DNA from 3 places in the Streptomyces gobiensis genome. Region 3 is predicted to be linked to each of the others. Evidence: riboswitches for the same ligand, from Rfam matches in the RefSeq annotation. Region 3 holds a riboswitch; each other region holds the start of a gene.
What was found. A riboswitch is a leader RNA that binds a small molecule or an ion and turns the genes downstream of it on or off. The one in region 3 is predicted to bind cyclic di-AMP.

Region 1: another riboswitch for cyclic di-AMP. It lies ahead of test1122_RS21515 (M23 family metallopeptidase); the one in region 3 lies ahead of test1122_RS26890 (transglycosylase family protein).
Region 2: another riboswitch for cyclic di-AMP. It lies ahead of test1122_RS06070 (peptidoglycan DD-metalloendopeptidase family protein); the one in region 3 lies ahead of test1122_RS26890 (transglycosylase family protein).

What each region holds. Positions count from the first base shown of each region.
Region 1 covers NZ_CP086120.1:4,628,822-4,635,963, forward strand. The annotation lists gene test1122_RS21510 (M16 family metallopeptidase) at 1-933, shown strand, start outside; cyclic di-AMP (ydaO/yuaA leader) riboswitch at 1,166-1,303, shown strand; gene test1122_RS21515 (M23 family metallopeptidase) at 1,316-2,125, shown strand; gene test1122_RS21520 (GntR family transcriptional regulator) at 2,326-3,003, shown strand; gene test1122_RS21525 (HPr family phosphocarrier protein) at 3,125-3,406, opposite strand; gene test1122_RS21530 (bifunctional acetate--CoA ligase family protein/GNAT family N-acetyltransferase) at 3,550-6,246, shown strand; gene test1122_RS21535 (DUF5998 family protein) at 6,276-6,869, shown strand; gene test1122_RS21540 (alkaline phosphatase family protein) at 6,869-7,142, shown strand, end outside.
Region 2 covers NZ_CP086120.1:1,300,331-1,307,472, forward strand. The annotation lists gene test1122_RS06065 (alkaline phosphatase PhoX) at 1-538, opposite strand, end outside; gene test1122_RS06070 (peptidoglycan DD-metalloendopeptidase family protein) at 706-1,959, opposite strand; cyclic di-AMP (ydaO/yuaA leader) riboswitch at 1,962-2,142, opposite strand; gene test1122_RS06075 (ROK family transcriptional regulator) at 3,063-4,259, opposite strand; gene test1122_RS06080 (MGH1-like glycoside hydrolase domain-containing protein) at 4,387-5,766, shown strand; gene test1122_RS06085 (amylo-alpha-1,6-glucosidase) at 5,763-7,142, shown strand, end outside.
Region 3 covers NZ_CP086120.1:5,293,123-5,300,264, forward strand. The annotation lists gene test1122_RS24620 (DUF429 domain-containing protein) at 39-788, opposite strand; cyclic di-AMP (ydaO/yuaA leader) riboswitch at 1,356-1,536, shown strand; gene test1122_RS26890 (transglycosylase family protein) at 1,539-2,528, shown strand; gene test1122_RS24635 (DUF427 domain-containing protein) at 2,599-2,913, opposite strand; gene test1122_RS24640 (anti-sigma factor family protein) at 2,921-3,268, opposite strand; gene test1122_RS24645 (RNA polymerase sigma factor) at 3,352-3,918, shown strand; gene test1122_RS24650 (anti-sigma factor family protein) at 3,915-4,208, shown strand; gene test1122_RS24655 (haloacid dehalogenase type II) at 4,232-4,921, shown strand; gene test1122_RS24660 (ArsR/SmtB family transcription factor) at 4,956-5,351, opposite strand; gene test1122_RS24665 (DUF3179 domain-containing (seleno)protein) at 5,568-6,608, shown strand; gene test1122_RS24670 (hypothetical protein) at 6,605-7,142, shown strand, end outside.

The DNA.
Region 1 (7,142 bases), 660 kb from region 3:
CCGGCCCGCCGCGCCTCCATGGCGCTGTCCAAGGAGCTGTTCCCGGCCGAATCCCGGATGTCCCGCCCCCGGCAGGGCACCGAGAAGACCGTCGAGCGCATTGACGCCGGTGCCGTACGGGCCTTCTACGAGGCGCATGTACGGCCCGCCACGGCCACCGTGGTCATCGTGGGTGACTTCACCGGCGTCGACCTGGACACGGCGCTCGCCGACACCCTCGGTGCCTGGACCGGCGCCGCCGCCGAGCCGCGCCCCATGCCGCCGATCACCGCCGATGACACCGGCCGGGTGGTCATCGTGGACCGGCCGGGAGCGGTGCAGACCCAGCTGCTCATCGGCCGGATCGGCGCTGACCGGCATGACCGGGTGTGGCCCGCCCAGGTGCTCGGCACGTACTGTCTGGGCGGCACCCTCACCTCCCGCCTCGACCGGGTGCTGCGCGAGGAGAAGGGGTACACCTACGGGGTGCGCGCCTTCGGGCAGGTGCTGCGCTCCGCGCCCTCTTCTGCCCCGGGCGGGGCTGTCGGCGCGGCGATGCTCGCCATCAGCGGCTCGGTGGCCACCGATGTCACCGGCCCCGCGCTGGCCGACCTCTGGCAGGTGCTGCGCACCCTCGCCGCTGAGGGCCTGACCGATGAGGAGCGCGATGTCGCCGTGCAGAACCTGGTGGGGGTCGCCCCGCTGAGGTACGAGACGGCAGCGGCCGTCGCCGGGACGCTCGCGGACCAGGTGGAACAGTTCCTTCCGGATGACTTCCAGGCGCAGCTGTACGCCCGGCTCGCGGAGACCGGCACGGTCGAGGCCACCGCGGCGGCCGTCAACGCCTTCCCGGTGGACCGGCTGGTCACCGTTCTGGTCGGCGACGCCGAGCAGATCGCCGGGCCGGTGGGTGAGCTGGGGATCGGTCAAGTGACCGTCGTCACAGGCCAGTAATCGCCGACCGGGCGGCCAGTGCCGCCCGGCGCGGACCCAAAAGCCCTCGGATGTCAGGACTGATATCCGAGGGCTTCTCTTATGTCCGGCCTTATGTCCGATTTGGCAGGTGATATGAGGGGTGACGGTGTGGGATGTCTGACAAAGAGGCTAGATCCTCTTGGTACTTCGCAGATGTCCGGTTTAGCTTCGGTGTCGCTGTTCGTTAGAAGTGACCGCATCCGCGGCCGACGTCCAGTGAACGCCGAGTCCCCGTGAGGGAGCCGGGGACCCACCAGTAGTCCTTGGGGTGAATCGAGCCGTGTGCTCGTAGGAGACCTTCCTGCTCCGAACCCGTCAGCTAACCCGGTAGGCGTGAAGGAAGGAAAGGAGCACGCCTGCCATGGCGTTCACCCATGCCACCGGGGCGGATCACCGACCGGGACGCGCCGTCCGCACCGGCGCCAAGATCTTCAGCGTTGCCGCCCTGACCGCCGGTCTGATCGGTTCTCTCGCAGCTCCCGCCTCCGCCGCGGGCGGCACCAAGGCCAAGCAGGTGAGCGGATTCAGCCAGGCCCTGATGATCGGCGACTCGATCGCCGAACAGATCAGCGCCCAGGCCAAGGCTCAGCAGAGCGCCGCCGACGCCAAGGCTGCGGCGGCCAAGAAGGCCAAGAAGGCCAAGAAGGAAGCCGCCGAGGCCAAGAAGAAGGCGGCGGCCAAGAAGAAGGCCGCTGAGCAGGCCAAGAAGGAGCGGGCGGCGCAGCAGGCCAAGGCCTCCCGGGCCGCCAAGCGTGCCAACCCCAACGCCTTCGTTTCACCCGTCAAGGGCTCCAAGGTCACCACCCCGTACCGGGCGGGCGGTGCCCTGTGGTCCTCCGGCAAGCACAGCGGCATCGACTTCGCCGCCGCTGCGGGCACCCCCGTCCGCTCCGTCGGCGGCGGCACCGTGGCCGTAGCGGGCTGGGGCGGCGCGTACGGTAACAACATCGTCATCCGTCACAGCGACGGCACCCACACCCAGTACGGCCACCTGTCCTCCATGGGTGTCAGGGTCGGACAGCAGGTGAAGTCCGGCCAGCAGATAGGCCGCGTCGGCTCGACCGGCAACTCCACCGGCCCCCACCTGCACTTCGAGGCCCGGATGACCCCGAACTACGGCTCGGACGTCAACCCGGTCTCCTACCTGCGGTCCAAGGGCGTCAGCGTCTGACGGCCACCGTGCGCCGCTGTGACGCATCGCACAGAGCGACGAAGACCCCTGCTTTCAGCCGGGGTCTTCGTCGTTTCACGCCCATCCCGCCGCTCTTTTTCCGCCTGATTCGGGCCGGGCGTCGGAAATAACTGGCGGTTGGAATACAGTTCGGGTCTGCGACATCTCGAAAACGTGGGGATTACGCCGGAGGTCCGACCATGCGCATTTCCGCGCACACGGTATGCACAGCGGTTCGCGATGACATCGTCTCTGGCGCCTTTCCGCCCGGCGCCCGGCTCACCGAGGAGCTGCTGGCCCAGCGCTACGGCGTCTCCCGGGTGCCGGTGCGCGAGGCCCTGCGCACCCTGGAGTCCGAGGGCTTTGTGACCACCAGGCGGCATGCCGGCGCCTGTGTCGCCGAGCCGACCGAGCAGGAGGCCGCCGACCTGCTGGACATCCGCGCCCTGCTGGAGCCGCTGGGCACCGCACGGGCCGCCCAGCGTCGCACCGAGGCGCATCTGAAGGTGCTGCGGGGGCTGGTACGGCTGGGGCAGCAGCGGGCCGAGCGGGGGCAGTTGTCGGACCTGCGGTCGCTGGGGGACTGGTTCCACGAGACGCTGGCCCAGGCCTCCGGCAGTGCCAGCCTGGCCGCGCTGCTCACCCAGCTGCGCCGGAAGATCGCGTGGATGTACGCGGTCGAGCCGCCGGTACAGGCCACCACGGTCTGGCGGGAGTATGGCGCGATTGTTGACGCGGTCGCCCGCGGGGATGCCGAGCGGGCCCGCTCGCTTGCGGCCGCGCATGTGGAGCGTTCCATCGCGGCCCGTCGGCAGCAGCGGCCGGTCGTGGTGAGGAGTTTGAAACCTACTGTAAACACCGCGCGCGGCCGCGTTTAACAAAGTCTGTATACAAATGGAGCTGGAATTCCCGGGGGTAATTACTGCTGCCCGGAAATTCCCGTAGAACATGTAAAAGCGGTGGAGCGGGGTGCTCCACCGCCTTTTTGGGCCCGGCTTCTCAGACGGTCTCGGGAAGCTCCTCAAGGCCCTCCTCGACCAGCTTGGCCAGTCGGTCCAGCGCCACCTCGGCGTCGTCTGCGTCGGAGGTGAGCACGATCTCCTCGCCACCCTCGGCGCCCAGGCCCAGAACGGCGAGCATCGACGCGGCGTTGACCGGGGTGCCGTCAGCCTTGGCGATGGTGACGGGGACGCCCGCGGCGGTCGCGGCGCGGACGAAGATCGAGGCGGGACGGGCGTGCAGGCCCTCGGCCCAGCCGACGTTGACGCGGCGCTCAGCCATGGTGTTGCCCTTCAAGTCGGAACGGTTGTCTAGACCAGTTTCGCATGGCAGGGAGAGTGCTCCCGTCCCGGCACGGTGCCCCCTCAGACTGCCCCTTCGCACGGATGTCCGCGAGCCGGTGCAACTGGCCTTACGCTGGCCCCATGCAGACGCCCACGGAGCGCGCCTACCCCACTCACTGGGAAGCCGATGTGGTGCTGCGCGACGGTGGTACGGCCCTGATCCGGCCGATCACCCCCGAGGACGCGGGTCGCCTGGTCAGCTTCTATGAGCAGGTCTCGGACGAGTCCAAGTACTACCGCTTCTTCGCCCCCTACCCCCGGCTCTCCGACCGCGACGTCCGGCACTTCACCCAGCACGACTACGTCGACCGGGTCGGGCTCGCCGCGACCGTCGGCGGTGAGTTCATCGGAACCGTCCGCTACGACCGCGTCGACGAGACCGGGCGTCCCGCCTCCGCCCCCGCCGACGGGGCCGAGGTGGCCTTCCTGGTCCAGGACGCTCACCAGGGCCGCGGCGTCGCCTCCGCTCTCCTGGAACACATCGCCGCCTGCGCCCGCGAGCGCGGGGTGCGACGCTTCACCGCCGAAGTGCTGCCCGCCAACAACAAGATGATCAAGGTGTTCACGGACGCCGGTTACTCCCAGAAGCGCAGCTTCGAGGACGGCTCCGTCCACCTCACCTTCGACCTTGAGCCGACCGCCGAGTCCCTTGCCGTGATGCGCGCCCGGGAGCAGCGCGCCGAGGCCCGCTCGGTGCAGCGGCTGCTGGCCCCCGGCTCCATCGCCGTCATCGGCGCCGGCCGACGCTCCGGTGGGGCCGGTCGCACCGTGCTCGACTCGCTGCGGGCCACCGGCTTTACGGGCCGTATATACGCCGTCAACAACCGGTTGCCCCACGGGCAGAGCGAGCTCGGGGGCGTCCCCGGCATTCCCGCGCACCGCCAGGTGAGCGCCATCCCCGAGCCCGTCGATCTCGCGGTCGTCGCCGTCCCCGTCGGCCAGGTGGACGCCATCGTCACCGAGTGCGGTGAGCACGGCGTCCAGGGCCTGGTCGTACTCTCCGCCGACTTCGACCGTGCCGAGCAGCGCGAGCTGGTCCGCAAGGCCCGTTCCTACGGGATGCGGATCATCGGCCCGAACGCCTTCGGCCTGATCAACACCTCTCCCGCCGTCCGGCTCAACGCGACCCTCGCCCCGGAAACCCCCGCCCGTGGCCGTATCGGCCTCTTCACCCAGTCCGGCGCGATCGGCATCGCCCTGCTCGCCGGGCTGCACCAGCGCGGCGCCGGGCTCTCCTCCTTCGTCTCCGCGGGCAACCGCGCCGATGTCTCCGGCAACGACGTCCTGCAGTACTGGGACGACGACTCCGATACCGATGTCGCCCTGATGTATCTGGAGTCCCTCGGCAACCCCCGCAAGTTCACCCGGCTGGTCGGGCGTACGGCCGTCCGTAAGCCGATCGTCGTCGTCAAGGGTGCCCGGCACAGTGCCAGCGCACCGCCGCCCGGCCACGCGGTTCCGGTCAGCCGCACCCCGGACGCCACGGTCGCGGCGCTGCTGCGGCAGGCGGGTGTGCTGCTGGTCGACACCGTCACCGAGCTGGTCGACGCCGGAGTGCTGCTCGCCTTCCAGCCGCTGCCGACCGGGCCCAGGGTGGCCACCCTGGGCAACGCGGAATCGCTCTGCCTGCTCACCTACGACGCCTGCCTCGCCCATGGGCTGCGTCCCCGGCCTCCCATCGACCTGACCGCTGCGGCCTCCCCGGACGACTTCCGGCGAGCGCTCGCCGACGCGCTCGCCGACCCCGATACGGACGCCGTGGTGGTGGCCGCCATCCCCTGGGTTGACGACCGCGAGACGGCGGAGCTCGCTGACGCCCTGCAGGCCGCCGCCGAGGGCTCGGGCAAACCGGTAGCCGTCGCCCACCTGGCGATAGAAGGGCTGGACACCGCTCTCAGCAGTCGGCGCATCCCCTCCTACCCCTCCCCGGAACGGGCCGTGCGGGCGCTGTCCGAAGCGGTCCGCTACGCACAGTGGCGCCGTGACGCACAGTCCCCGGGGCGAGTGCCCGACTACGACGACATCGACGCGTCCGCCGCCGCGGCGCTGCTCGCCGACGGGGCCACCGGACAGCCTCCCGGCGAGGCGGCCAGCACACAGCTCACCCCCGCGCAGACGGCAGCGCTGCTCGCGCACTACGGCATCGCCGTGCAGCCCACGCATGCCGCGCCGGACGCCGAGGCGGCGGTCACGGCCGCCCGGCGGATCGGCTATCCGGTCGCGCTCAAGACCACCGCGCCGCATCTGCGGCACCGCGCCGACCTCGGTGGGGTCCGGCTCGATATCGCCGGCGAGGACGGACTCCGACGCACCTACGCCGAGTTCACCGAAACCCTCGGTCGGCCCGCCGAGCTGCGGCCCGTCGTCCAGGCCATGGTCCCACGTGGGGTGGACACGGTCGTCCGGGCCGCCGTCGACCCGTCCATCGGCACCGTGCTCTCCTGCGGGCTCGCCGGTCCCCCCTCCGAACTGCTCGGCGACATCGCCTACCGGCTGGTGCCGGTGACCGACCGGGACGCCGCCGGGATGATCCGCTCCCTGCGGACCGCGCCCATGCTCTTCGGCTGGCGCGGCGCTCAGCCGGTGGACACCGCCGCCCTGGAGGAACTGCTGTTGCGTGTCTCCCTGCTGGTCGATGACCATCCGGAGATCGTTTCGCTCACCCTGGAGCCGGTGATCGTCGCTCCGCACGGCCTGACCGTGCTGGGCGCCGCCGTACGGCTGGCACCGCCCCCGGCCACCACCGACCTGGGTCCCCGCCGACTGCCCGCGTACTGAGCCATCTCGATCCCCGTAGGATGGGCTGCATGGCGAAGACCGGAACGACGACGCAGGGGCTGCGTGCGGCGATCGAGCGCAGCGGCTACTACCCGGCTCTCGTGGCGGAGGCGGTGGAGGCCGCGGTCGGCGGCGAGCCGGTCGCCTCGTATCTCGTCCACCAGGAGACGACGTTTGACTCCAACGAGGTACGCCGCCATGTCACGGTGCTCGTCCTCACCGGCACCCGCTTTATCGTCAGCCACACCGATGAGCAGGCCGCCGACACCACCTCCCCGGCGCCCTACGCGACGACGTCCACCGAATCGGTGAAGCTGGAACGGATCTCCTCCGTCGTGCTCAGCCGCGTCGTCGCCAACCCCGAGTCGTACACCCCCGGCTCCCTGCCCCGCGAGGCCGTACTGACCATCGGCTGGGGCGCGGTCAGCCGTATCGATCTGGAGCCCGCCAGCTGCGGCGACCCCAACTGCGAGGCGGACCACGGGTATACGGGTTCAACCACCGCCGACGACCTCTCGCTGCGGGTCAGCGAGGCCGGGGACGGCCCCGACACCGTGCGCCAGGCGCTCGGCTTCGCACAGGCACTCGCTGAGGCCACGGCGGCGACGGTGACCTCGCACTGATGGTCCAGCCCACCACCACCGACCCGGCATGGCCGGAACCCGCCCCGCTCGATCCCCGCACCGCCCCCGTGCCGAAGTACGGCGACGCGTCGCTGGCCGATCTGCTGCCCGCCATCGTTGCGGGCCAGGGCGTGCCCGGATTCACGTCCAGGCTTCCGCTGGACCCGGCCGACCGGGTCTGTGTCTTTCTTGTCGACGGCATGGGCTGGGAGATCCTGCGGGCACACCCGGACGAGGCACCGTTCCTCACCTCACTGCTGCCCAGCTCCGCGA
Region 2 (7,142 bases), 4.0 Mb from region 3:
CGGCGGCCGCTGCCTCATGCGTGAACCGGCCCATCGCGTCCCGCCTGACGGCGTCCTGGACGCCCCAGGGGTCGGTCTCGAAGACATAGCCCCGGGTGACCTCCTCGCAGGAGAGCCAGCTGTTCCACGGGGTGGCGCCGCCCGCACAGTTGCGGTTCGTGCCGCTGAGCGTGCGGTAGGCGTCGGTGATGTTCCCGGCGGGGTCGAAGCGGACCGCGCCGACGCCGCCGGTCGAGCCGATCTCGGAGTTGGACACATAGATCCACCCTCCTCCATCGGCGAAGCAGGCGCCGCCGTCCGGGGCGGGGTGCCAGGTGTAGGAGGTGCCGGGCACCGGCCGGCTGGAGCGTGCGATCACCCGGCTGCTGAAGCGCTCGGGCAGCCGGATGCCGTTGCCGTCGGCCGGGTTGAGGGGCCCATAGGGGCTGGGGCCGGGCTGGGCGGGGTCGGCCACGGCGGCGCCGCGCCATAACGAGCCGCCGAAGGCGGCCGCCGATCCGGCTATGACTGCTCCGCGCAGGAAATTTCGACGTTCCACGGTTACCTCACCGGAAGTCGTCTGGCTCCATGGCCGGCCGGCCATGAAGTTGAGCGCTCCGGAAGATAGAACCGCGACCTTTACGGGGCGGCAACAGCCCGTGAACCGGCCGTGCCTGTCAATCGGCACGACCGGTTCACGATGGGGGAACTCGGTGGCGGGACCTGTCAGATGGACACGCCGTGCGAGCGGAGGTAGGCCAGCGGGTCGATGTCCGAGCCGTAGTTGGGGCTGGTGCGGACCTCGAAGTGCAGATGCGGGCCGGTGCTGTTGCCGGTCGAGCCGGACCGGCCGATCTGCTGACCGTTGCTGACGGACTGGCCCGGCCGCACGGACAGCGACGAGAGGTGGGCGTACTGGCTGTAGCGGCCGTCGGCGTGCTTGATGACGACCTCGTTGCCGTACGAGCCGCCCCAGCCCGCGGAGACCACGGTGCCCGAGGTGACCGCCTTGACCGGGGTGCCCGTGGGCACGGCGAAGTCAACGCCGGTGTGATAGCCGCTGGACCAGCTGGAGCCGGTGGCACGGTAGGGCGTGGTCGGCCTGGAGTCGACCGGGGCGGAGTAGCCGGTGGCGTTGCTGGCACCGGTGTCGCTGTCCGACTTCTGGGCCGGAGCCTCGGGCTTCTCCTGCTTCGGCTCGGGCTTCGGCTGCTCGGGCTTCTTCTCCGGCTTCGCCTGCTCCGGCTTGGGCTCCGGTGCCTTGGGCTGCGGTGCCTTCGGCTGCTGCGGCTTGGCCTCGCCCTCGGCGAGGGTGAGCTCCTGGCCGGGGAAGATCAGGTCCGGGTCGCTGCCGACGGTCTCCCGGTTGGCCTCGTAGACGGTCGGCCAGCCGCCCTCGATGCTCCTCGCCGTGGCGATCCCGTACAGGGTGTCACCGCTGACGACGGTGTAGGACTCCTCGGACTTCTGCTCCGGCTCCTGCTTCTGCTGCGGCTTGGGCTGCGGCTGCGGCTTGGCTTCCGGCTGGGCCTTGGCCTTGGCCTGCGGGGCGGACTGCTCCTTGCCCTCCGGGCTGATGTCCGGGGCGCCGCTGTTCTTGCTGAGCCCGGCACGCGGACCGCAGACCGGCCAGGCGTTCGGGCCCTGCATGGCGAGCAGCTTCTCGGCGGTGGCGATCTGCTGGTCCTTGGTGGCCTGGTCAGCGCGCGGGGCGTACTGGGTGCCGGCCGCGGCTGCCCAGCTCGACTGCTGGAACTGCAGGCCGCCATAGAAGCCATTGCCGGTGTTGATGGACCAGTTGCCGTTGCTCTCGCACTCGGCGACCTTGTCCCAGACGGAGACGGGGGCGGCACTCGCGCTGCCCGCCGTGGCCAGCGGAAGGGCTATACCCGCACCACCGGCGGTCAGGGCGAGAGAAACGCGGGAGACATGACGGGATATCAGGGGTTTGCGCTGACGGCGATGACGACCGCGAGACATAGGTGTGTCCTCTCCTACGCCTACGAGGTGAGCTGTCGGATTCGGACAGGAGATGCCCGGCCATTTCTCAGCGCGCCGGAGCACGATGAGGCGTGGCTTCACCCCAAGCCGGGCCGCTATAGGTACGCGGCACGGCACTTACCTGGTTCCCCCGCTCCTGCCGCCCTTGAGTGATGTGTTTTCCCCCGGCCGGGCGGCAGGATTCGGCGTTCCCGGCGGTAGGACCTCCGCATGAGATGCGGTGGCGGAGGAACCGTAGACACAACGATTTCGCCAAGACAAGAAGGGTGGAGATCGGAAGCCTCCGCACAGTTGCCGCACAGCGGATTTTAGCCACCGTATGCGGTGGATCCTGTTCCGAGAGTGAGAAAGCGGATCCTGGGTCTTTACTTAAATCCTGTGCTGAGCAGGGGAATTGACGAAGGAATGGCAAATGATTCGACCGGTGCAATTGCACCGGTCGGCAATTCTGTGAATCCCGTCACCCGCGCTCTGCGTGTGCCGCTGATTTCCTGTCAGAACACGACTGTTCCCCGGGATTGACATCCGTAACGATTGTCCGGTTCATCCTTCGGTGAGCGTTCAGTCGCTGCTCAACCCTGCTTCCCGGAACAGCCGGGGCCATGCGTGACTTCTGTCGGCGCCCAGCGAGCCGGGTGACATCCACCCCCATATCACATCAAGTCGGCCCCCGACTTCGCTCTTTCCCGTAACTGGAACTATGTCCAGAGATGCCCGTATTACACCATCTTCGCAGGCCTGCGATGCACCCGTCCGCTGTTCCCCCAGTTTGGGCACACCATCGCTAAGGGGCGCAGTTGTTCGGGCACACCGTGGTTACAGTGATGGGCCCGGGCTTTCCATCCGGCGCGGGTTCCTCGGTGACGACGACTTGACGCCGTGTCCCGCATGGGCACGTTCGGGCAGCGTCATCGAGCTCGCGTTCGGCGATGGCTTGGACGCGCGCCAGAAGATCTCTCATGTATCGGTCCCGCTTCCATCGGTAACTCTCCTTACATCCGTGCCTGCAGGACTTGATCCTTTCGGTGATGTACTTGGTAACGAACGCAAGACGGCCCGGTAACCCGACTGAGGGGCGTGGGCTAGCCGTGAAGGGCTGCCAGCCGTGCGTCGGCTCGGCCGGGCGCGTAAAGGTGCTCCACCACCATCGCGCCGGCCCCCAGTACCCCAGCCCGGTCGCCGAGAGCGGAGGTGCCCACCTGTAGGTGGGCGGTCGTGCGAGGCATGGCCCGCTGGTAGAGCACCTCCCGCACCCCCGTGAGGAACGGCGTCCCCGCCAGATCACCCGCGATCAGCAGAACCCCCGGGTTGAGCAGCGTGACCACGGTGCCCAGCACCTCCCCCACCCGACGGCCGGCCTGCTGGGCCAGCCGGACCGCCTCGGGCTGACCGACGGCGAGCCGGTCGCGTACATCCGAGCCGGAGGCGGCCGGGACCCCGGCGGCGGTGAGTTCCCGGGCCAGTGCCCGGCCACTGGCGACCGCCGCGAGGCAGCCATGTGAGCCGCACATGCACAGGGCGTCCAGCCGGTCGTGCAGCCGGATATGGCCAATGTCCCCGGCACCGCCGTCAATGCCGCGGTAGATCTCGCCGCCCACCACGACCCCGGCGCCGATTCCGGTGGAGGCCTTCACCAGAAGCAGGGCGGCACAGTCGGGATGCCCGGTGCGCTGCTCGGCGAAGGCCATCAGATTCGCGTCATTGTCGACCAGAACGGGCAGCGGTCCCAGACCGAGCGACCGCCGCATCCCCTCGGGGATCGGATGCCGGTCCCAGCCCGGCATGATCGGCGGCTGGACCACCCGCCCGGAGGCCCAGTCCACCGGGCCGGGTACGGACAGTCCGACACCGCAGACCGTGTCGGGGGCCGTCCCGGAGTCCTTGAGCAGCGTGATGAACCACTGCCCGAGCTGGTCGAGCACCGGGTCGGGGCCGTCCTCGATGAGCAGCTGACCGGTATGCTCGGCCAGCACCGTGCCGCTGAGGTCCAGCACCGCCGCCCGGCCGTGCCGGGTGTCCAGATCGGCGGCGAGCACGACGGCGTGCGAGCCGTCGAACTCCAGCCGCACCGAGGGCCGTCCGCCATTCGGGGTGCCCGCTGGTGCGCTCACGCCCTCCCGGATCCAGCCGGCCCTGAAGAGCTGATCGAGCCGCTGCCCCACGGTGGACCTGGACAGCCCGGTGGCGCGCAGCAGTTCCCCGCGTGTGGTCGCCTGACCGCTGCGGACCAGCCGCAGCAGATGGCCCGCGCTTGCCTGGCTCGCTGTTGTCGGCGACATGCCCCGTACTCCTACCGCTCACGCATCTCACACAACTATCGGCCATCACTCAGAAGTTTCGCTTGTCCATGAGACAACACGGCGCTAGTTTTGCTTGTTAATCAGACGTAACTCTTCGGAGTCCTCCATGGAACATGTGGTTCAGCAGGACGGCTGTCCGCGGGTCCGGTTCACCGAGCGCGGCGCGGTCACCGCCCAGCACGCGCGGCGTGTGCTGAGCCGCAACTGGACGGGCAGCTCAACCGTGCCCTCGCACAGCCTCTACCCGCACCAGTGGAGTTGGGACTCCGCGTTCATCGCCATCGGGCTGCGTCATCTGTCAGCGCTACGTGCTCAGCGGGAGTTGGAGACACTGCTCGCCGCCCAGTGGGGCGACGGACGTATCCCGCATATCGTCTTCAATCCGGCGATACCCCATGAAGCGTACTTTCCCAGCCCGGACTTCTGGCGCTCCACCACCGCGGGCGCCGCCGCCGGTGCCCCCACCCGGACCGAAACCTCCGGAATTGTGCAGCCACCCGTGCACGCGCTCGCCGCATGGCTGGTGCACCGCGCCGATCCCGGTGCCTCCTGGCGGCGCGGTTTTCTCCCCCGGCTCTACCCCCGGCTGGCGGCCTGGCACCGCTATCTCACCGAGCGCCGGGACCTGGGCGGCCATGGCCTGGTGTCGGTCATCCACCCATGGGAGCCCGGGATGGACAACAGTCCCTGCTGGGACGGCCCGTTGGCACGCATCACCCCCGCTGCCGCCCACTCGTTCCGGCGCGCGGACCTCGGCCATGGGGCCGCCATCGACCGGCCCACCGATCTCGACTACGGCCGGTATGTCCGGCTTGCGGCCGACTACCGCGACCGCGGCTACCACGACCATGGCCAGGCGGAAACGGCACACCCCTTCGCCGTTGAGGACCCAGGCGTCAACTCCCTGCTCATCGCCTCGGAGCACGCCCTCGCCGGGATCGCGCTGGCACTCGGCCGCGACCCGGCCGGTCATCTGGACCGGGCGCGGCGGCTCACCGAGGCACTGATACGGCGGATGTGGCACCCCGACATGGGGCAGTTCCTCTGCCATGACGTACGAGCCGGCGCGCCCATCCGGGAACGCGGTGTGGCCGGGCTGCTGCCGCTCATCGTGCCCGGGCTGCCGGGCGACATCGCCGCCGCGCTGCTGCGCACGGCCACCGGCGAGCACTTCGGCCTGGGCGGCTCGGCCCGGCTGGTGCCCAGCTACGATCTGCGCGGCCCCGCCTTCGATCCGCACCGCTACTGGCGCGGGCCCGCCTGGTTCAACGTCAACTGGCTGCTGGAGCGCGGTCTTCGGCAGCACGGACACCTGGAGCGGGCCGACGAACTGCGGTCCGCCGCGCTGACCGCGGCGGCCGCCTCCGGTTTCGCCGAGTACGTCGATCCGTACACCGGGGAGGCGCGCGGCACCCGCGACTTCAGCTGGACGGCCGCGCTCACCCTCGATCTGCTGGCCGAGCCCGAGGGAGGCACCCACCGATGACCACAGCGGAGCACCGGCTTCTCGTCCACAGCGGCACCTTCGCCGCAGTGGGGCCGTCCGGCGATATCACCGGCGCGCGCGGCCTCTCCCCCGACGGGCTCTTTCTGCGCGACGCCCGCCATCTGAGCCGCTGGCAGCTGACGGTCGACGGCACCACCCCCACCGTGCTGGTGCCCGCCTCCGACGGACCGACGGCCTCCGCCGTGCTGACCCCGGCCGGCAGCCGCGCCGAACCACCCGCGCACACCGTCTTCCGCGAACAGTCGGTGACGGCGGGCGCGCTCATCGAGCGGATCCGGCTCACCAGCAATCGCGCCCAGGCCGATATGGCCCGGCTGGCGCTCACCGTGGACGCTGACTTCGCCGACCAGTTCGAGCTGCGCTCCGACCATCGCTGGTATGAGAAACCGGGTGCGGTGCGCACCCGTGAAACCCTCCCCGACGGCGTGGAGTTCGGCTACCGGCGCCGGGAGTGGTACTCCCGCACCGTGGTGACCGCCGACCCGCCGCCGGAGGCGGTGGAGGAGACCGGCAGCGGCGCCCGGCGGCTGGTGTGGGACCTGGAGCTGGCCCCGCACGGCTCCGTGGAGCTGGCCCTGCGGGTCACCGCGTATCCGTATGGCGCCCCGGATCCGGCCACCGCTCCCGAGGACGACCCGGAGGATCTGGCGGACGAACACACCGCGGGCCCGCTCTCGTACGGGCCCGGCGTATGGCCGGAGCTGACCCGCGCCTGTGAACAGGGGCTGGCCGACCTCGCCGGGCTACGGGTCCCGGCCACCGGCCCCGACGGTGAACCGCTGCGGGTGCCCGCCGCCGGGGTGCCGTGGTTTCTGGCGCTGTTCGGCCGTGATGCCCTGATGACCTCGCTCTTCGCCCTGCCCTACCGGCCCTCACTGGCCACCGCCACGCTGCCCGCGCTGGCGGCGACCCAGGCGACCGCCGAAGACGCCAAGGACCCAGCGCGGATCGCCCAGCCCGGCAAGATCGTGCATGAGGTGCGCCATGGTGAGCTGGCACACTTCGGGCAGGTGCCCTTCGGGAGTTACTACGGCTCGGTCGACGGCACCCCGCTCTTTCTGGTGCTGCTGGGCGCGTGCACCGAGCGGACCGGGGACGACAAGCTGGCCCGGCGCCTTGAGCCGCACGCCCGCGCCGCGGTGGAGTGGATGTTCCGGTACGGCGGGCTGGAGGAGCGCGGCTACCTCCACTACCGCGCCCATGAGGGCGGGCTGGCCAACCAGAGCTGGAAGGACTCCCCCGACGCGATCTGCTTCGCCGACGGCGAGCAGGCCAAGGGCGTCATCACCGCCGCGGCGGCGCAGGGCTACGCGTATGACGCGCTACGGCACACCGCGCGGCTGGCCCAAACCGTC
Region 3 (7,142 bases):
CTCCACGGTCGCACCGCGGATGGATCACCACCAGGCGACTACGACCAGATGGCGATGGGCAGGCCGCTCGCTGTGAGCTCGGGCGGGTCGGGCAGGCGCTCGGCCACCTGCCGGGCGACCCGGTGGGCGCTCCAGGCGGCCGCCGCCGCGTCCAATACGTCGTCGGGCGGCACGCGCCCGGCGTCGCCGAGGTCATCGGGCAGGACTACGCCGTGGGCCCGCAGCAGCCGGCGGCGGGTCAGCTGCCCGTTCCAGCTCTTCTTGGTCCCGGCCACGGGGAGGCCACCAGCCATCGTGGCAAACGAGATCTCCGGGTGCACCTCGTGCAGCCGCTCGTCCCCCGAGTCCCGGCGGTGATTGGCCTCGCGCAGCTTCTTGACCAGTCCCCACGTCTGGCGGCTCAGTCCCGAGCCGATGACCGTCCGGCAGCGCTGGTTGGCGGCGGTGTAGTCGTCTTCCTCCCACACCTGCCGTGGCGGCACCGGGAAGACCCGCGCCCGGTGCCGTCCCAGACGCGCGGCCGCCAGCCGGTCGGCCTGCCGCCACCGGGAGTCCAGCAGCCCGAGCGGAATATCGATCCCCACGGTCACGGCCTGCGGCACCTGCTCCAGCAGCCCGTCCAGGGAGGGCGCCGCGTGCGCTGCGGCGAACCGCCCATCGTGCAGCACCACGCCGACCCAGCCCGTCGGGCAGGCGTCGACCCCCACCACCTCCGTACGAGCACGGCTCACCGGCGGAGACCCTCCAACAAGGTCACGCTGGCGAGCAGCGTCAGCTACGCCGGTCATGCGACGACCGTAGCTCAGCCTCCGCCGACGACCTCCGCTGGCGATGAGTGTGGGGCACTTCGGCACTGGAGCCCGGAATGTCCATGTCTGGCGGTTCAGTCCAGAGTCGACGGCCCGGCGGACACCCGAAAAGGTTCTTTCGGTGCCCGAAAAGGGCAATCCGCCACGGATGCCAGGTAAGTGAACCAAAACTTCTTCCACCTGACGGGAAATCAGCGGGCATGGTGGTTGGAATAGGGTGATATGGGGATTCCTTCAAGGTGAGTATGGCGGGCGTCACACCCCCAGGCTCCGGTGTAATTGCACCGGAGATCCATTCTTTATCGCGTCATCAAGTCTCGTACCCCGCCTGCCTTTTAAGTAAGCACACCGGCTTCGCCCTCTCACGCTCAGAAAAGGATCCACCGCATACGGTGGTGAAATTGCCCCGCCCAGTGCGGGAACGGGAATAGTGCGTCTCCCGGACTCTTGTCTCCGCTACGTTGTTACGTTTAGCGTTCCTCCCGCCACCGCATCTCATGCGGAGGTCCTACCGCCGGGAACGCCGAATCCTGCCGCCCGGCCGGGGGAAACACATCACTCAAGGGCGGCAGGAGCGGGGGAACCAGGTAAGTGCCGTGCCGCGTACCTATAGCGGCCCGGCTTGGGGTGAAGCCACGCCTCATCGTGCTCCGGCGCGCTGAGAAATGGCCGGGCATCTCCTGTCCGAATCCGACAGCTCACCTCGTAGGCGTAGGAGAGGACACACCTATGTCTCGCGGTCGTCATCGCCGTCAGCGCAAGCCCCTGATTTCCCGTCATGTCTCCCGCGTTTCTCTCGCCCTGACCGCCGGTGGTGCGGGTATAGCCCTTCCGCTGGCCACGGCGGGCAGCGCGAGTGCCGCCCCCGTCTCCGTCTGGGACAAGGTCGCCGAGTGCCAAAGCGACGGCAACTGGTCCAGCAACACCGGTAATGGTTCTTACGGTGGGCTGGAATTCCTGCAGTCCAGCTGGGAAATGGTGGGCGGTACCGAGTACGCTCCGCGCGCTGACCAGGCCACCAAGGACCAGCAGATCGCCGCTGCCGAGAAGCTGCTCGCCGCCCAGGGCCCGGACGCCTGGCCGGTCTGCGGTCCCGGCGCCGGCCTTGCCCAGAACAGCGGCGCCCCCGACATCAGCCCTGACGCCGAAGCAGAGCCCGGGCAGGAGTCCGGTGACGCGGACCGCTATACCGTCGCCAGCGGCGACACCCTGTACGGCATCGCCACCGCCCATGACATCGAGGGCGGCTGGTCGACGGTCTACGAGGCCAACCGGGAAACCGTCGGTGACGACCCGGACCTGATCTTCCCGGGCCAGCAGCTCACCCTCGCCGAGGGCCAGGCCAAGAGCGAGGAGCGCGGCAGCCGCACCGCCGAGCGGGCCGCGCCCAAGGCCTACCCGAACAACTTGGACGGCTGGATCCACGAAGCCCTCGACATCATGAAGGCCAAGGGCATTCCCGGCACGTATCAGGGCATCCACCGCAACATCATCCGGGAGTCCAGCGGCAACCCGAACGCCATCAACAACTGGGACATCAACGCCCGCAACGGAGTGCCCTCCATCGGCCTGCTCCAGGTCATCAAGCCGACCTTCGACGCCTACCACGTCGAGGGCACCAAGCACAGCCAGTGGGACCCGGTCGCCAACATCGTCGCCGCCTGCAACTACGCGGCCGACCGCTACGGCTCGATCGACAACGTCAACGGTCCGTACTGAGCCGCTGCGTGCCGCGCCCCTGGGTGAGAGGGAGGCCGTTCGGACAGCAGTCCTCCTTCTCCTCCAGGGGTCACCGGTGCTTTGCCGGTTTCTTCTCCCGGGTGCCCTCAATGGTCACGCCGCCGCCGAAGGCGACATGGTCCTTGATCCGGCGGGCCAGCGGGCTGGGGTGCGGGTAGTACCAGGCGGCGTCGGGGCTCACGTCCCCCGCGACCCGCAGGGTGTAGTAACGGGCCTTCCCCTTCCATATGCACAGCGATGTGGTGGGGCTGTCGGTGAAGTACTCGCGGTTCAGCGACTCGGGCGGGAAGTAGTGGTTGCCCTCCACCACCCTGGTCCGAGGGGTCTCGGCGACGACCACGCCGTTCCAGATGGCGCGCATCATGGTGCGTTCACTCCTGTTGGTTCTGTTGGTTCCGCTGGATCTGCTGGTATCGGCCCGATGGTGCGAACCCGGCGGGTGCTGCCAGGCGGCTGGCGAACCGGCGCAGCCGGACGGATGCCAGTGAGGCGGGGGCACGCTGGGGGCCGTTGCGCAGGGAAGTCTTGATCAGGCGCAGCGATTCGGCGTCGCCGCTGCAGCTCCAGCAGCGGCCCAGATGGGCGGCCACCCGGGCACGGTGGACGCCGGTGAGCTCACCGTCCACGTACGCCGCGACATCGCCGCGCAGCCGCAGATGGCGGATCTTCTCCCGGCACGCGGCCCAGGAGCGCAGCTGCGGAGTGACCGACCTTGTCATATAGCGGAAACCCGTACAGCGGTGCGGAGCATTCCAGGGAATGCCTCGCCGGGCTCCCGGGTTTCCGTTGCGTGGAAGAAACAGTGGCGGGTCCGCCCCCGAACCCCGACCTGGATCGGCAACGCGCTTTCGCCCAGTATGTCCTGCCCGAGGTGGAGGTGCTGTTGCGCGTGGCGATGACGCTGACCGCCCAGCCCGCCGACGCCGAGGACCTGGTGCAGGACACCCTGCTGCGGGCCTACAAGGCGGTCGACCGGTTCGACGGCCGGCATCCGCGCGCCTGGTTGCTGACGATCATGCGGCGGGCCGAGGTCAACCGGCACCGCCGCCGTCGGCCCCACCTCCTGGACGACCCCGACGCTGACCTGGACCGGCTCGCCTCGGCCCCGTCCGGTCCGGAGGCCACGCCGGAGGAGGTCGTCGTGGGCGAGGCCTTCGATGAGGTGGTGGCTTCGGCCTTCGCCGCGCTGCCGGTCAAGCACCAGCAGGTGGTGCAGCTCGTCGACATCGACGGCCTCAGCTACGGGGAGGCCGCACGGCTGCTGGACGTACCGGAGGGGACCGTGATGAGTCGATTGCACCGGGCGCGCAAACGTATACGAGCCCGGTTGGCAGCGGCCGGGATGGCGCCGAAGCGAGGTGTGATGTGAGCGGCTGGCTGCGGCGGCGGAGCGCTGAAGACCGCCGGATGAACTGTGTGCGGGTGGCGCGCGTGCTCCAGTCCTATCTGGACGGCGAGACCGATGACCTCACCGCACGCCGGGTGGCGGCCCACCTCGAGGACTGCCGCCGATGCGGCCTTGAGGCGGCTACGTACCGGGAGATCAAGAACGCCCTGGCCCGGCGTACGGAGCCGGACACAGCGGCTGTGGAGCGCCTGCGCGGCTTCGGCACGTCCCTGCTGCGGGGTGCGGAAGGCCCGGACGGAGAAGGGACCTAGCCGGGCCGCCGACGGAGGACGACGTGCTGAACAACGGCCACCATGTGCTGGTTTTCGATGTCAACGAGACCCTCAGCGACCTGACCCCGCTGCGGGCTCGCTTCGAGGAGGTTGGTGCTCCCGCGCACCTGCTGCCCACCTGGTTCGCCGGTGTGCTGCGGGACGGCTTCGCGTTGACCGCCGCGGGGGCGTACGCGGATTTCGCAGCGGTTGCCCGGGAAGTGCTGCGAGGGTTGTTGCGCGGGCTTGCAGAGTGGTCAGGGGACGCCGACACCGCGGCACGGTATGTGCTGGACGGGTTCGCTGACCTGGAGGTGCATCCGGATGTCCCCGATGGCGTGCGGGCGCTGCGGGATGCCGGGTTCCGCCTGGTGACCATGACCAACGGCAGTTCGGCCCTGACCGAGCGGCTGCTCGCCCGGGCCGGGCTCCTGGACCGCTTCGAGCTGTTCCTCGACGTAAGCGGTCCACGGCGCTGGAAGCCCGCACCGGAGGCGTACCACTACGCGGCCGAGGGGGCAGGGGTGAGACCGGATGAAGCTCTGTTGATCGCCGTACACCCGTGGGATGTTGACGGCGCGCTGCGAGCGGGGCTGGGCGGCGCCTGGCTGCGCCGTGGAGCCGCCGCGTACCCGGAGGTGATGTCCGCGCCGACGTGCACCGCGGAGGATCTGCGGGAGCTGGCCGAGACGCTGACCGCCGGCCGGTCATGAGCTGCTTGCCGTGATCCAGCGACTCCCCGCGGGGTCAGTTCTGGCTGTCCGGGATGCGGTGACAGCAGTCCAGCGCGGCAGCGTTGTCCGCGGCCAGCGAGCGGGCCAGAACGATCAGATCCGCGACCCGGGAGTCACCCACGGAGTAGCGCAGCTTCCTGCCATCGCGGCGGGCGACGACGTAGCCGCAGTCGACAAGACAGGACAGGTGCACCGACACCCTGGGCTGGGAGATCCTGGCGTGTGCCACACAGTCGGCGGAGGTGCGTTCCCCGGCCAGGATGAACTCCAGGAGCCGCAGCCGGGTGGGATCGGACAGGGCACGGAAGAACCGCGCCACCGTGTCGGAGTGCGGGCACTCCACCGCCTCGTCGGTGGCCGGTACGACAGGGGAGCCGGCCGGTGCGGTCTTCGCGGGTGATGCGGTCATCAGCGGGCGCCTCTCCATGTGCGTCGATTCGCCTACCCGCATAGTATGGCATTTTACTATTCGGGAGCCCGTATAGAAACATGTGCTGGGACTGGCCGCGGGAGTGCTCGGCGGTGCCACAGCGCCGCCCGCTCGGGGCAGTGCCGGAAAAAGGGGAAGGTGCGCGGCAGCTCGCCGGGTTCCCGGTGTATCACCGCAGGGACAGGGAAGCGGGCCATGGACGAGCAGGCTTATACGCCGAATCCGCCGAATAAGCAGCCCAGCAGGCGGCAGATACTCAAGGGCGCCGGGGTGATCGGTGGTGCGGTCGCACTGGGCATCGGGGGCGGGGTCTATGCGCTGCGGACCCTGTCCGGCGGCTCGGGCGGCGGACCGGACTCCAGGACCTCACCGGAGGGTTCCGGTGAGCCGCCGTCGCTGGAGCGGCTGGCCGACAACGTGGTCTCCGGCGGGCCCGGCAAGGATGGGATTCCCGCGATCGACAAACCGAAGTTCGTCGACGCCGGTAAGGCCCGTTTCCTCACCGACGACGAGCCGGTTTTCGGCCTGGAACACCCGCATCTGCCGCGCGCCTACCCCCAGCTGGTGCTCGTCTGGCACGAGATCGTCAACGACACGGTGGACGGCAAGCCGCTGACCGTGACCTACTGCCCGCTCACCGGCACCGCCATCGCCTTCACCGGCCCGCCCGACGGGTCGGCCTTGACCTTCGGCACCACCGGCAATCTGGTCAACTCCAACCTGGTGATGTACGACCGCCAGACCGACTCCACCTGGCCGCAGATCACCGGCACCGCCATCACCGGCAAGCGCAAGGGCCAGCGGCTGGCCACCACGCCGCTGCTGTGGACCACCTGGAAGGCCTGGCGCAGCGCCCACCCGGACACCCAGGTGCTGTCCACCGACACCGGCCACTTGCGCGACTACGGCAGCGATCCGTATGGCTCCTACACCCGTAACAGCGGCTACTACACGGAGGGTGGCCCGATCTTCCCCGTGCTGGAACGCGACAAGCGCGAGCGCTTCGCCGACAAGGACGTGGTGATCGCGATCCGGGCCGGGAAGCGTCAGCTGGCCCTTCCCAAAGCCCGGTTGAAGCAGGACGGCACGGTCCGGGCCAAGGCGGGCGGCGTCCCGGTGACGGTCACCTGGGACCGGAAGCTGGCGGCGGCCCGAGTGGACGGGGCCGAGGACGCCTTCGACGCGATGTGGTTCGCCTGGTACGCCTTCCACCCGGACACCGAGGTGCTCGTATGAACCGCGGGGTGGCCGCCCTGTCCAGGGTCGGGGACGCGTGGGACGGCGTGGTCCACGCGGTGGTGGGCACCCCGTCCCGGCTGCGCACGGCGCTGGCCATACCGCGCAGGCGGCGGATCGCGCTCGTGATGTCCGTGGTGATGCTGGTCGCGTATCTGGCAGCCATTGGGGACCTGGCGTTCTCGGTCTCCGGCCGCTGGGCGGGTGCCCCGGTGGTACAGGCCGCCTGGGAGCGGCTGTTCAGCGTGCGGGCCCCGTATCTCTTCGAGCCGGTGCTGGCGGTGCGTACCCCGTATGCGGCACTGTTCCTCAGCCCGGTCAACGCACTGCTCGGCGCGTTGGTGGCGGCGCTGGTGGGCGCGAATGTCGCAGTGGCGCTGGCCGTACGGGACACCTCGGCCTGCCGCGTCCCGCCGACGCGCGGCTTCGGGCGGCTGCTGGGTGTGCTGCCCGCCTTTCTGCTGGGCTTCGCCTGCTGCGTACCGGCCTTCCTGCTCGCTCTGGGCACCGGTGCGGCAGCGGCGGTCCTGCCCT